DNA from 3 places in the Filomicrobium sp. genome. Region 3 is predicted to be linked to each of the others. Evidence: predicted binding sites of a transcription regulator. Region 3 holds the regulator's gene; each other region holds the start of a gene.
The links. Region 3 encodes HrcA, which represses chaperone genes, less so after heat shock. Its sites were predicted from a motif close to GTTAGCACTCNCNNNNNGNGAGTGCTAAC; they were not measured.
Positions count from the first base shown of each region.

Region 1: the regulator HrcA is predicted to act here: its motif matches at 1,749-1,777, upstream of K5845_RS04835 (co-chaperone GroES).
Region 2: the regulator HrcA is predicted to act here: its motif matches at 2,386-2,414, upstream of K5845_RS10760 (co-chaperone GroES).

Region 1 is NZ_JAILWT010000002.1:232,553-236,755, forward strand. It holds gene K5845_RS04825 (NAD(P)/FAD-dependent oxidoreductase) at 1-144, opposite strand, end outside; gene K5845_RS04830 (alkene reductase) at 328-1,419, opposite strand; gene K5845_RS04835 (co-chaperone GroES) at 1,885-2,175, shown strand; gene groL (chaperonin GroEL) at 2,253-3,905, shown strand.
Region 2 is NZ_JAILWT010000003.1:716,304-720,506, forward strand. It holds gene K5845_RS10750 (CCA tRNA nucleotidyltransferase) at 1-156, shown strand, start outside; gene groL (chaperonin GroEL) at 233-1,867, opposite strand; gene K5845_RS10760 (co-chaperone GroES) at 1,924-2,238, opposite strand; gene K5845_RS10765 (H-NS histone family protein) at 2,692-3,075, opposite strand; gene K5845_RS10770 (superoxide dismutase) at 4,109-4,203, shown strand, end outside.
Region 3 is NZ_JAILWT010000005.1:240,670-244,872, reverse strand. It holds gene lepB (signal peptidase I) at 1-162, shown strand, start outside; gene grpE (nucleotide exchange factor GrpE) at 244-978, opposite strand; gene hrcA (heat-inducible transcriptional repressor HrcA) at 1,090-2,145, opposite strand; gene rph (ribonuclease PH) at 2,426-3,139, shown strand; gene K5845_RS14680 (VOC family protein) at 3,148-3,588, shown strand; gene rdgB (RdgB/HAM1 family non-canonical purine NTP pyrophosphatase) at 3,585-4,203, shown strand, end outside.

The DNA.
Region 1 (4,203 bases), on a different contig from region 3:
CGTCGCCACGCGATGGCCCGCGCCGTGCTTGGCATCAAGCACCGCCACCTTGAGGCCGCGCATCGCTGCCGTTCGCGCTGCGACGAGACCTGCGAAGCTGGCCCCGACGATAACGAGGTCATAGGACGCTGCGGCAGGCAACATGGCGGATCTCCCATCCAGACGTTGTCGATCAAGCGACGATGGAAGGAAATTACGCGGTATACGCGAAAAGAGTGGGGCTCGATGATGGCCGTTCTGCGTCAAGCGGAGGTAATGAGACGGGCTTTCCGCGTTTCGACAAACAAGCGGAAAGCCCTAGGGTCACGCGCCATGAGAGATGAGTCTTCAGGCCCGAGTTTCCTCTGCGGCGAGCACAGGATAGTCCGTATATCCGGCGCGGCCAGGCGTGTAGAACGTCGCTTCATCCGGCGCGTTGAGAGCCGCGCGACGGCGCACACGCTCCGGCAAGTCGGGGTTGGCAATAAAGCTCTGCCCGAACGCAACGGCAGCCGCCGTCCCTTCCGCGATCACAGCCGTAGCGCTGTCCGCATCGTATCCTCCAGCCACGATCATCGGACCGCTGAAACATCCGCGCGCCAGCGCCACCACATCTTCCTCGACCGTGTTCGCAGTCGGCCGCATCACATGCAGATAAGCAAGGTCACGCTTATCAAGTTCGGCGATGTACTTTTCATAAAGGGGCACCATCTCGTCTTCTTCGATGCCATTGAATTGGTGGCCCGGACTGACCCTCACCCCGACACGGTTGGATCCAACCTCGGCGATCACAGCGTCGATAACCTCAAGCGGCATCCGAATACGGTTTTCAATAGAACCGCCGTAACGATCCGCACGCTTGTTGACATTGGTGGAGAGAAACTGATGCAGCAGGTAGCCATTGGCACTGTGCACCTCGACACCGTCAAAACCGAGGTCGATGGCATGACGCGCCGCCGTCGCAAACTCCTTGGCGGTTGCACCAATCTCATCCGTCGCGAGCGCCCTTGGCACGTCGTGCGCGACGAAGCCGCTGGCGTCGGTGTAAATTTGCCCCGGAGCAGGCACCACGCTCGGCGCCACCACGTCGGCTTTCACGCCGCGATTAGCAGCAGCTGCGACACGACCGACATGCCAGATCTGACTGACAATCTTCGATCCTGCGCCATGCACCGCATCGACGATCTCTTTCCAGCGCACCATCTGGGCCTTGGTATGTAGTCCCGGCGTCCGGGGATAGCCCATCCCCTGAAATGAGGCCTGGGTCGCTTCCGTAATGATGAGGCCTGCGCCCGCGCGCTGAGCATAATATTCGGTCGCAAAATCTGCCGGCACACCCATCTCATTGGCACGAGAGCGCGTCAGGGGCGCCATGACAAATCTATTCTTGAGTTTCAATGCGCCGAGTTGGGTCGGCGTGAAAAGGACATCTGAAGCCATCGTGTTCATCCCCGGCTGGTTCTAAAAACTGTTCCGGCAAGATGACTCGCGGGATGGCCCACGAACGTCTCGCCACCGAGGGACGTAGGAAGCTGGTTCTTTAGTTCAATGATACCGAACAATAGAATAACCGTGAACAGCAAATGCCCGGCGGCGGCGCGACCGTTCCCAGGTTGGAAAAAATTAAGCTTTCATCCTTACCGAACTTGTCCTCTACGAGCTTAGGCCTCAAATCGGCATAATCGTCAGGTAGACGGCCATTAAAGCTGCAATCTTGCGGCCAAAGCCCTTGACAATATTCCCCAGCCTCCCTTATTCACGGCACGCCTGCTGGCACTCAAAGCAAGTGAGTGCTAACAGCGTCACCCAGATGGGTTGACCGGACGGCGTAGGCCGTGCCGCATTTTTCGTTTTTTGAACTCTCATTGAAGAGTTCCGCTTCAAAGCAAACGGAGCCTCCGCAATATGAAATTCCGTCCTCTTCACGATCGTGTCGTCGTAAAGCGCGTCGACAGCGAGACCAAGACTGCAGGTGGCATCATCATCCCTGACACCGCCGCGGAAAAGCCTCAAGAAGGCGAAGTCGTCGCGGTCGGCCCAGGCACCCGCGGTGATGACAACGAACTCATCGCCCTCGACGTCAAGAAGGGTGACCGCGTGCTGTTCGGCAAATGGTCGGGCACCGAAGTTAAGGTCGACGGCGTTGAGCTGTTGATCATGAAGGAAAGCGACATCATGGGCGTTATCGAGAAGTAAGCGCCCGGTCCCTCCTCAAATTTTGAATTCAATTCCTCCGGCCTGTTCCGGACCAAACTCTCCAGGAGACAGCAAACATGGCTGCTAAGGACGTACGCTTTTCGGCAGATGCCCGCGAGCGCATGCTGCGCGGCGTCGACATCCTCGCCAACGCGGTGAAGGTCACGCTCGGCCCCAAGGGTCGCAACGTCGTCATTGAAAAGTCTTTCGGTGCACCGCGCACTACGAAGGACGGCGTCACCGTTGCTAAGGAAATCGAACTCGAAGATAAGTTCGAGAACATGGGCGCACAGATGCTGCGCGAAGTCGCTTCCAAAACGAACGACATCGCTGGCGACGGCACCACCACCGCCACCGTTCTCGCACAGGCTATCGTTCGTGAAGGCCTGAAGTCGGTTGCCGCTGGTATGAACCCGATGGACCTGAAGCGCGGCATCGATAAGGCCGTTGTCCAGGTTGTCGAAATCATCGGCAAAAAGGCAAAGAAGGTCAAAGACTCGAACGAAATCACCCAGGTCGGCACCATTTCCGCAAACGGTGAAATCGAAATCGGCGAGATGATCGCTGAAGCAATGCAGAAAGTCGGCAACGAAGGCGTCATCACGGTTGAAGAAGCCAAGTCGCTCGAAACCGAACTCGACGTCGTCGAAGGCATGCAGTTCGACCGCGGTTACCTCTCGCCGTACTTCATCACGAACGCCGAGAAGATGATCGCCGAACTGGACGATCCTTATATCCTCATTCACGAGAAGAAGCTTTCCGGTCTCCAGCCTCTGCTCCCCGTTCTCGAAACGGTTGTGCAGACAGGCAAGCCTCTCCTCATCATTGCTGAGGACATCGAAGGCGAAGCCTTGGCGACCCTCGTCGTCAACAAGCTGCGTGGCGGCCTCAAGGTTGCTGCCGTCAAGGCTCCCGGCTTCGGCGATCGCCGCAAGGCCATGCTTGAGGACATCGCGACCCTCACGAACGGTCAGACGATTTCCGAAGACCTCGGCATCAAGCTCGAGAACGTCTCCATCGACATGCTGGGCCGTGCTAAGCGCGTGACCATCACGAAGGATGACACCACGATCGTTGACGGCGCAGGCAAGAAGAAGGACATCGAAGCCCGCGTTTCGCAGATCAAAGCACAGATCGAGGAAACGACGTCCGACTACGACCGTGAAAAGCTCCAAGAGCGTCTCGCAAAGCTGGCTGGTGGCGTTGCTGTCATCCGCGTCGGCGGAGCGACCGAAATCGAAGTTAAGGAGCGCAAGGACCGCGTTGACGACGCACTGAACGCGACCCGCGCAGCCGTTGAAGAGGGCGTTGTTCCTGGCGGCGGCGTCATGCTGCTCAAGGCATCCGCAGCCATCGACGTCGAAGGTGACAACGAGGACCAGGAAGCTGGCATCCAGATCGTTCGCCGCGCACTGCAGGCTCCGATCCGCCAGATCGCAGATAACGCTGGTGTTGAAGGCTCCATCGTCGTCGGCAAGGTGCTCGAAACTCGCGGTCAGTCGTTCGGCTATGACGCCCAGAACGACGAGTACGGCGACATGCTCGAAAAGGGCATCATCGACCCGGCTAAGGTTGTGCGCACCGCACTTCAGGACGCCGCTTCGATCGCCAGCCTGCTGATCACCACCGAAGCTGCTGTTGCTGAGGCTCCGAAGAAGGACGCTGGCCACAGCCATGGCGGCGGCGGCATGGGTGGAATGGGCGGCATGGGTGGAATGGACATGATGTAAGTCCATCCCCGCTCACTTTCTGAGCCATTACGATTTGGCCGTCCGCAGGAACCTCTTGCGGACGGCCATTTTTTTTCTCACGCGATGTTGATCTTCACGCACCCCACTGTCGTCGGGTCGAGATCCAGTTTTCACTAGAACGCCACAAATTTGCCATGCCAGCGCCCCGCGGCACCGCACAATCCGGCCCGTGGTTTGCCAGCTGAAAAGACCGTCAACAGCGGTTATGACAGGAGCGGGGACCTAGGCAGCACACAGCTGTAGGTCTGCACAAAAAAACATTATGCCCCGGAGAAAT
Region 2 (4,203 bases), on a different contig from region 3:
GACGTTGTCGCGCTCGGCGTGCCCCCTGGACCCAACGTCGGTATCGTCCTGCGGCAATTTCAGGACTGGTGGATCGCCGCCGATTTTCCGGATGATGACGCGCAGCTTCATCATCACCTCGCAACAGTCGCAAGGCCCTACATTGCGAATGCCTGAGTCAACAGATTGAGAAACTTAAAACATAAGGGCCGGCTTAATGCCGGCCCTTCTCAAATAGTATGACGGAGACGGGTTAGAAGCCCATCCCGCCCATGCCGCCGGGCATTGGACCTGCTGCGGGCTCCTCCTTCGGATGTTCGGCGATCATCACCTCGGTGGTGACGAGGAGGCCTGCCACGGAGGCTGCATCCTGCAGGGCGCACCGGACAACCTTGGCCGGATCGACGACCCCCGTCTGAATGAGGTCTCCGTAGCCATGCAGTTGGGCGTTATAGCCAAAACTATAGGCGTCGTTTTCCAGGATCTTGCCGATGATAACGGATCCATCTTCACCCGCATTGGTGAAGATCTGTCGCGCGGGCGCCTGCAGAGCCTTGCGAACGATATTCATACCGGTCTTTTGATCCTCGTTTTCAGGCGTCAACCGGTCAAGCACGGTAGCAGCGCGCAAGAGTGCAACGCCGCCGCCAGGGACAAGACCTTCCTCAACGGCCGCACGTGTGGCGTGTAATGCGTCGTCGACGCGGTCCTTGCGCTCTCTAACTTCCATCTCGGTAGCGCCACCGACCTTGATCACCGCGACACCGCCCGAGAGCTTGGCTAACCGCTCCTGCAGTTTCTCGCGATCATAGTCGGACGTCGTTTCCTCGATCTGGGCTTTGATCTGACGGCACCGGGCTTCGAGGTCGGCCGCGCTGCCACCACCGTCCACGATCGTCGTGCTTTCCTTGTCGACCGTGACGCGTTTGGCGGTTCCCAACATGTCGAGCGTCACGTTTTCGAGCTTGATGCCGACATCCTCGGAGATGACGGTGCCACCCGTCAAAACGGCGATATCGGCTAGCATCGCTTTGCGGCGGTCGCCAAAGCCCGGAGCCTTGACGGCGGCAACCTTCAGGCCACCGCGTAGCTTGTTGACGACCAGTGTCGCCAAGCCTTCGCCCTCAACGTCTTCAGCGATGATCAGAAGCGGCCTGGCGGATTGCGCAACAGCTTCGAGGACAGGCAGCATTGCCTGAAGACCTGAGAGCTTTGCTTCGTGGATGAGGATCAATGGATTCTCAAACTCGACGATCATCTTTTCCGCATTGGTGATGAAATAGGGGGAGAGATACCCGCGGTCGAATTGCATCCCCTCGACGATATCCAACTCGGTTTCGAGACTTTTCGCCTCTTCGACGGTTATCACGCCTTCATTGCCGACTTTCTTCATTGCTTCGGCGATAATACGGCCCACTTCTGAATCGCCATTCGCCGAAATCGTGCCGACCTGGGCAATCTCTTCGTTCAGCGTGACTTGCTTGGCCTTCTGCGCAAGTTCCGCAACAACGGCTGCTACCGCGGCATCAATGCCGCGCTTGATGTCCATGGGATTTGCGCCGGCCGTAACCGACTTTACACCCTCCCGGACAATTGCCTGGGCCAGAACGGTCGCAGTGGTCGTCCCATCACCGGCGAGATCTGCGGTCTTTGAAGCGACTTCGCGCAACATTTGCGCGCCCATGTTCTCAAACTTGTCTTCAAGTTCGATTTCTTTGGCGACCGTTACGCCATCCTTACTGATACGCGGCGCACCAAATGACTTTTCCATTACGACGTTCCGTCCTTTCGGACCGAGCGTCACCTTCACCGCATTTGCCAGGATATCGACGCCGCGGAGCATCTTTTCGCGCGCGTCCTGCGAAAACTTTACGTCTTTCGCTGCCATTTTGAACCACTCCTAAAATTGTCGCGAGTGTAAAATGATGGATGCTTGGAGATCGATCAGGCGGCCTGCTTTGCCGCTGCCGGACCCTCGAGCACGCCAAGAATGTCATTTTCTTTCATGATCAGAAGCTCCTCGCCTCCGATCTTGACCTCAGTGCCAGACCATTTGCCGAACAGAATGCGATCTCCGACCTTGACGTCGAGCGGGACTACTTTGTTGTCGTCAGCGCGCGATCCGGGGCCGACAGCAACAATCTCGCCTCGCTGTGGTTTTTCTTTCGCTGTGTCGGGAATGATAATGCCGCCGGAGGTTCTGGCTTCTTCGTCAATTCGACGAACCAGGACCCGATCATGAAGAGGACGAAACTTCATGGCGATAACCTCATTGTACGGTTCAATGTTTGCGTATTGATCGCGGCCTTTGAAATCAGGCTCGATCACGACGCTTCGTGAACCGTCAATGCCACGCAATACGAAATTGAGGTTCTCACGCGCCGCGCCAGCGATATGGCGAGCTGGATTAGCACTGTCAAGGGGAGAGTGCTAAGGCAAATTCAACCGCCTACAACGTCTTCAGGCCTGCCGTCTGGGATCCTACGGTTCCGAAGCCGCCGCGTTCTGAAACTGACTTTTCCTGTGGGGCGACCACTGCTCACGCCACACTGTTGGCGTGGCTCTCGGCCTGTTTTAGCGTTGGCGGGTACCTGCACCGGGAGGCCGGCATTTATCAAAAGGTCGTTACGTCAAAAAACAATGCCGGCCGCTTGTCGCGGCCGGCATTGTTGAAATGAACATATTAGATTCGAATAGAACCCATCATTCCTCTCAAAGCGCGAAATCTTCGAGCTTTGAACCCTTATTCAGCTTCGCGACGAGCCAATTTGGCTTACGGCCGCGCCCCGTCCAAGTTTCCGAACGATTATCGGGATTGACGTATTTGGCTGCCGAGATCGACGCTTTTCCTTTGCCACGCCCTTTGCCACCGACGAGCTCGTTGATAGAAAAACCAGCGTCTTGTGCCAGCTCTTCCATCTTGGCTAGGATTTCCTGACGCTCGCGTTGACGCGCGGCCAAAATCGCTTGTTCCACATCACTCTGAAGCGCGATGAGTTCCTTCAGAGACATTTTAGCCAGATTGACGTTGGCCATCTTAGGTGCTTTCCCCTTCTTGGTCACTGCGCGCTGTCTCGCCATATCGATCAAACCCACATCTGTGTTCCAGTTTCCATTCTAGGTCTTGCGCCAGCTGCGTGAATTAACCATTAACAATAGCGCAGATTCTATTGTGTTTTTGATCTCACCTGGAATTAGAAATTCTCTTCTTAATGAATTTCTTCAATCAAGGTCTGGCAAATAGCGAGTTATCGTATGCCAGAGCAGCCGTCAACTCGAAACTATAAGTGCTCACCACTACTCGCAACTTGTTTATTTCATTTTTTGAGTTTGGCTATTTGCTACTTCATCTCAATCCAACAATATTCTTTATGTTCTCAAGTCCGGGTTCGAAGAGTTTTCAGAGGGCGGAGATCACGGCGCCCCATCAGGCGCGAACACCAGTCGATGAATGGTAGATGAACAAGTCAAACAGGGAGCGTTCAGAGAGCGACACCTATGTTGGCCAAACCCTGAAGCCCATCTTCCCCGGCGTGATCAGGGGGTGCAGTGCTCAGGGTCGCTGCATCCCCACCTCTTCTTCTCTCTGATCTTAAAATTCCAGCTCAGTTCAAGCGCCTATTCGTAACGCCTAAATTTCTCAATTACAGGCATTGCGACAACCGGACGCGGAATATGCGGTCTTTTGCTCTCTCATGTCACGTCGTCAATTTCAATCATTCTAAACTTTAAGCTCGACTGTTGGCCCGCATTTACGAAGGCCAACTGCAATATCCCGCACTTCTCGTTTGTCAGTCTTCGCGTTATAGGCGCTTTCTATCCTAGACCCTAAAATCTCATAATGACTTCACGTTACAGACCGGCAGCTGTAGCGACGCCAAAATCTCGCTGAACGGATTCCCCGGCCGACAATCTCTTGCTGATGCTGTCTGGTGCACAAGCACACGTGCGTCATACAGGACTAAAGTCAGACTTCCGGCTTTTTCATTTGTACGTATTTCGAGAATTTGCGGTTGCTGCAGCTCGGAACTTGGCGCAGCACGGCGCGTTGCACCCGCGCGTCCAAAGATATACGGTCTGCGCGCAAATCACCTATCGGAATGACCGACCAAGCCCCGGAGGCCTACTAATGTCGTTTTCCTTGCCCGCTCTGCCTTACGCGTACGATGCGCTTCAGCCATACATGTCGGCAGAAACCCTTCAGTTCCATCATGACAAGCACCA
Region 3 (4,203 bases):
AACCGCGACAACTCTTCGGACAGCCGATTCCCGCAGATGGGTATGGTGCCAGCTGAAAATCTCATCGGTCGAGCAGAAGTTATCCTCTACAGCTTCTATTCGTGCACTGAGGAAAGCGGAGTCACATGCGCCGATCGCCGTTTTGTCACCCTGCTCGAATAGGGGGCGGGCTCGAAGCCAAAAAAGAGCGCTGACGCAACTACGCCAGCGCTCCTGAATTATAGCCCAACTCAAGTTTAGTGATCAGCGATCCGGCTCATCCTCATCCGATGGGCTTGCCTCATTCGCAGGCCCTTCCGGCTGATCGGACGTCCCGGATCTCTGCGTCGCCTCGACCGATGCGGGCGCAGCTTTGGGACCACCTTTCGCAACCACAACCATGGCCGGACGCAAAACGCGGTCACCAATCATGTAGCCCTGCTGGAAAACCTGCAGAACCGTACCAGCAGGCACAGAAGTATCCTCCTGCTCCATCATCGCCTGGTGCTTGTGAGGATCAAACGGCTCGCCCTTCGGGTCGACTCGGACCACACCATGTTTTTCCAGAACATTCAGGAACTCGCGCTCCGTCATGGTTACGCCATCGAGCAAGCTTTTCAGCACCGGATTGTCCGACAGCGCCTCCTCAGGAACAGACAAAATGGCCCGCTCGAAGTTATCCGCGACCGCTACAGTGTCGCGCGCAAACTTTGCGATGGCGTATTTCGACGTCTCCTCGCGCTCACGCTCCAGACGCTTGTGTAGGTTCTGAATTTCGGCATGCGCACGAACCAGCCGGTCCGTGAGATCCGCCTTCTGCGCGTTTAGTTCATCGAGTTTCGTAGCGAGAGCACTAACGTCTTCCAGCGGTGCGCCTTCTTTTCCTGGAGCAGACTGCGCACCCTCTGCCATCTCCTCCGCAGCCGTTGATACGTCCGGCGACCTGCCGTTAGTCGCGCCGTTATCGGTTTGACTAGGCTTTTTCGTTTCTTCGGCCATCTTCTCTCCACTTAGCAAGTGCCGCAATCAGCGGTCCGCGCCGCAAGACTCTGCGTCGCGCTACCACTGTGCGTTTCCAACGCTTTCGATATCAGGGCGTTCGCCGCCAGATCAAGTGAGCAAGCGGCTAACCAGCTTTGCCGTGTAGTCCACCATAGGAATGATACGGGCATAGTTAAGCCGGGTGGGGCCAATTATCCCAATAACACCGACAATTCTGCGCTGTTCATCGTGAAATGGCGCCACCACCAGCGACGAACCGGACAAGGAGAACAGCTTATTCTCCGAGCCTATGAAAATCTTCACCCCTTCCGCCGTCTCTGCGAGCCCAAGGAGTTGCAGCAGCTCACGTTTCGCCTCCAAGTCATCGAACAACTGACGGATACGCTCAAGGTCCTCCTCCGCAGAAACATCTTTCAAAAGGTTGGACTGGCCGCGCACAATAAGGCTCTGGCGGTCGTCATGGGCTCCAGACCACTCCGCAAGCCCCGCCTTGATGACCCGTTGCGTCAGTTTGTCCAACTGCGCGCGCGCCGTCGTTAACTCGTGCTCGATCAGCAATTGCGCCTCCGAAATGGTCTTTCCCATGACGTGCGCATTCAAATAGTTCGCTGCTTCGCTAAGAGCCGAGGAAGGCAAGCCCGGCGGCAGTTCGATAATCCGATTTTCGACGCGGCCGCCCTCATCCACAAGGATGACAAGCGCTTTGCGCGGATCCAACGGAACAAACTCGATGTGCTTAAGCCGGATCGTCTGCTTGTCGGCAAGAACAACGCCAGCGCAATGCGACAAGCCCGAAATCATCTCGCTGGCTTCGTGCAGCACCTGATCGAAGTTGCCTTGGTGGCGAATGCTGAGCTGACCTTCAATGGCACGCCGCTCCTCGGCATTGAGGTCCCCAACCTCCAGCAAACCATCAACGAAAAGCCGCAAACCGGATTGCGTCGGCAGCCGACCTGCCGAAGTGTGCGGCGATACGATGAGGCCTAAATGTTCGAGGTCCGACATGACGTTGCGGATCGATGCCGGCGACAACGTCATCGGAAGCACACGTGACAGGTTGCGCGAGCCTACCGGCTCTCCGGTCGACAAATAAGTTTCAACAATTTGACGAAGGACGGTACGCGATCGTTCATTCAACTCCGCGATTTCAGTAATCCGCTGCATTGCTCGTGCCTGGCTCAAGGGGGCATTGGGGCCAAAAATGTAAGGACTATTCTCGCCCCGCCGGAAAAGTCCGCCCGCCCGATAAGTATTGGTAAACCAACGGCTCTTCGTCAAATGTCCTCGCAAACATCTCAGACGATACCATTTCCGAGCCTATTTCATATTGAACACACCGCGCCCCTCTTCTAGGGTCCGGCGCGGATCGGCCGTTCCAGGAGTGTCCTGGCACGCTCCACCGAAATATCCCGCAGTCCCTAAAACAAACAGGCCGAGCTTCTTCATGCGCCCATCAAAACGCCAGCCCGACGAGCTACGACGCGTCTCCATCGAACGCGCCGTTTCCCTGCATGCCGAAGGCTCCTGCCTGATCAAGTTCGGCAACACCCATGTCCTCTGCACGGCATCTCTGGAGGAACGTGTTCCCCCCTGGCTCAAGGGCCAGCAGCGCGGCTGGATCACCGCCGAATACTCGATGTTGCCTCGTGCCACGCACGAACGCACGCGCCGTGAAGTCACGAAAGGCTATCCATCTGGCCGCACACAGGAAATACAGCGCTTAATCGGTCGCGCCCTGCGCGCTGTCGTCGATCTGCCACGTCTTGGCGAGCGTCAGATTACTGTCGATTGCGACGTTATCCAGGCCGACGGCGGCACCCGCACGGCAGCTATCACCGGCGCATGGGTTGCTCTTTACGAGTGCATCCAGTGGATGAAACTGCGCGACATGGTCAAAGACGATGTTCTGCGCGACCAGGTCGCAGCCGTCTCGTGTGGCATATACGGTACGACACCGGTCCTCGACCTCGATTACGCGGAAGACTCGAATGCGGAGGCCGACGCCAACTTCGTCATGACGGGCGCGGGTGGTATCGTTGAGGTGCAGGGTACCGCCGAAACAGTCCCGTTCAGCCAGGAAAGCTTCGACGAGCTTATGGCTCTTGCCAGAAAGGGCATCGGCGAACTCCTGCAATTGCAAAAGCTCACCGTTAGCTGATGGCTTAAGTGTCCTTGACCGAGCAGAACCAAACACATTCATCTATCGACGGCGTTCTCGAAACCGTTCTTTACGCCGACGACCTCGACCGGGCGGAAGCCTTCTATTCCGGCCTCCTTGGCCTCAAACTTCAAGCCAAGGAGGAAGGGCGTCACTTGTTTTATCGCTGCGGCAACCAGATGCTGTTGGTGTTTAACCCCACTGTAACGGCGAACCCAGCGCCCGACGCCCATATACCGGTTCCACCGCACGGCGCGCATGGTCCCGGTCACATCTGTTTCCCCGCCAGCCGCGACACTCTTATGGCGTGGAAAGAGAAGCTGAAAGCAAACGGCGTAGAGATCGAAACGGAATTCGAATGGCCGCAGGGAGGCCATTCCATCTACTTCCGCGATCCTGCAGGCAACTGTTTGGAATTCGCCGAGCCTAGGATCTGGGGACTGAAATGAACCATAAGCTGGAACCCGGCACCAAGCTCGTTGTGGCCAGTCACAACCCCGGCAAGGTCTGGGAGATCAAACAGTTGATCATTCCTTATGGCCTAGACGCCATATCCGCCGCCGATTTGAACCTGGAAGAGCCAGAAGAAACAGAAACCACCTTCGTTGGGAATGCCGAACTCAAGGCGCGCCATGCCGCGCGCGCCGCCAATCTTCCCGCGCTCGCAGATGACTCCGGCCTCGAAGTTGAAGCCCTCGACGGCGCTCCTGGCATCTATTCGGCCCGCTGGGCAGGCCCATCAAAAGACTTCGGCGCAGCCATGAAGCGGCTTGCCGATGAGATCTCGGCCCGCACGGGATGGAGCTCACCCCCTCGGGCCAACTTTACTTGCGCACTCAGCCTGGTCTGGCCAGACGGCACAGCTCAGAATTTTGAGGGAAAGGTTTTTGGCCACTTGGTCTGGCCCGCTCGCGGCGGAAACGGCTTTGGCTATGATCCAATGTTTGTCGCCGACGGTAAGGAACAGACCTTCGGCGAAATGGAGCCGGCCCAGAAATACGCGATCTCCCATCGCACCCGCGCCTTCTCTCTTTTCAAGGAAGCTTGCCTCGAAGGCATTCCAT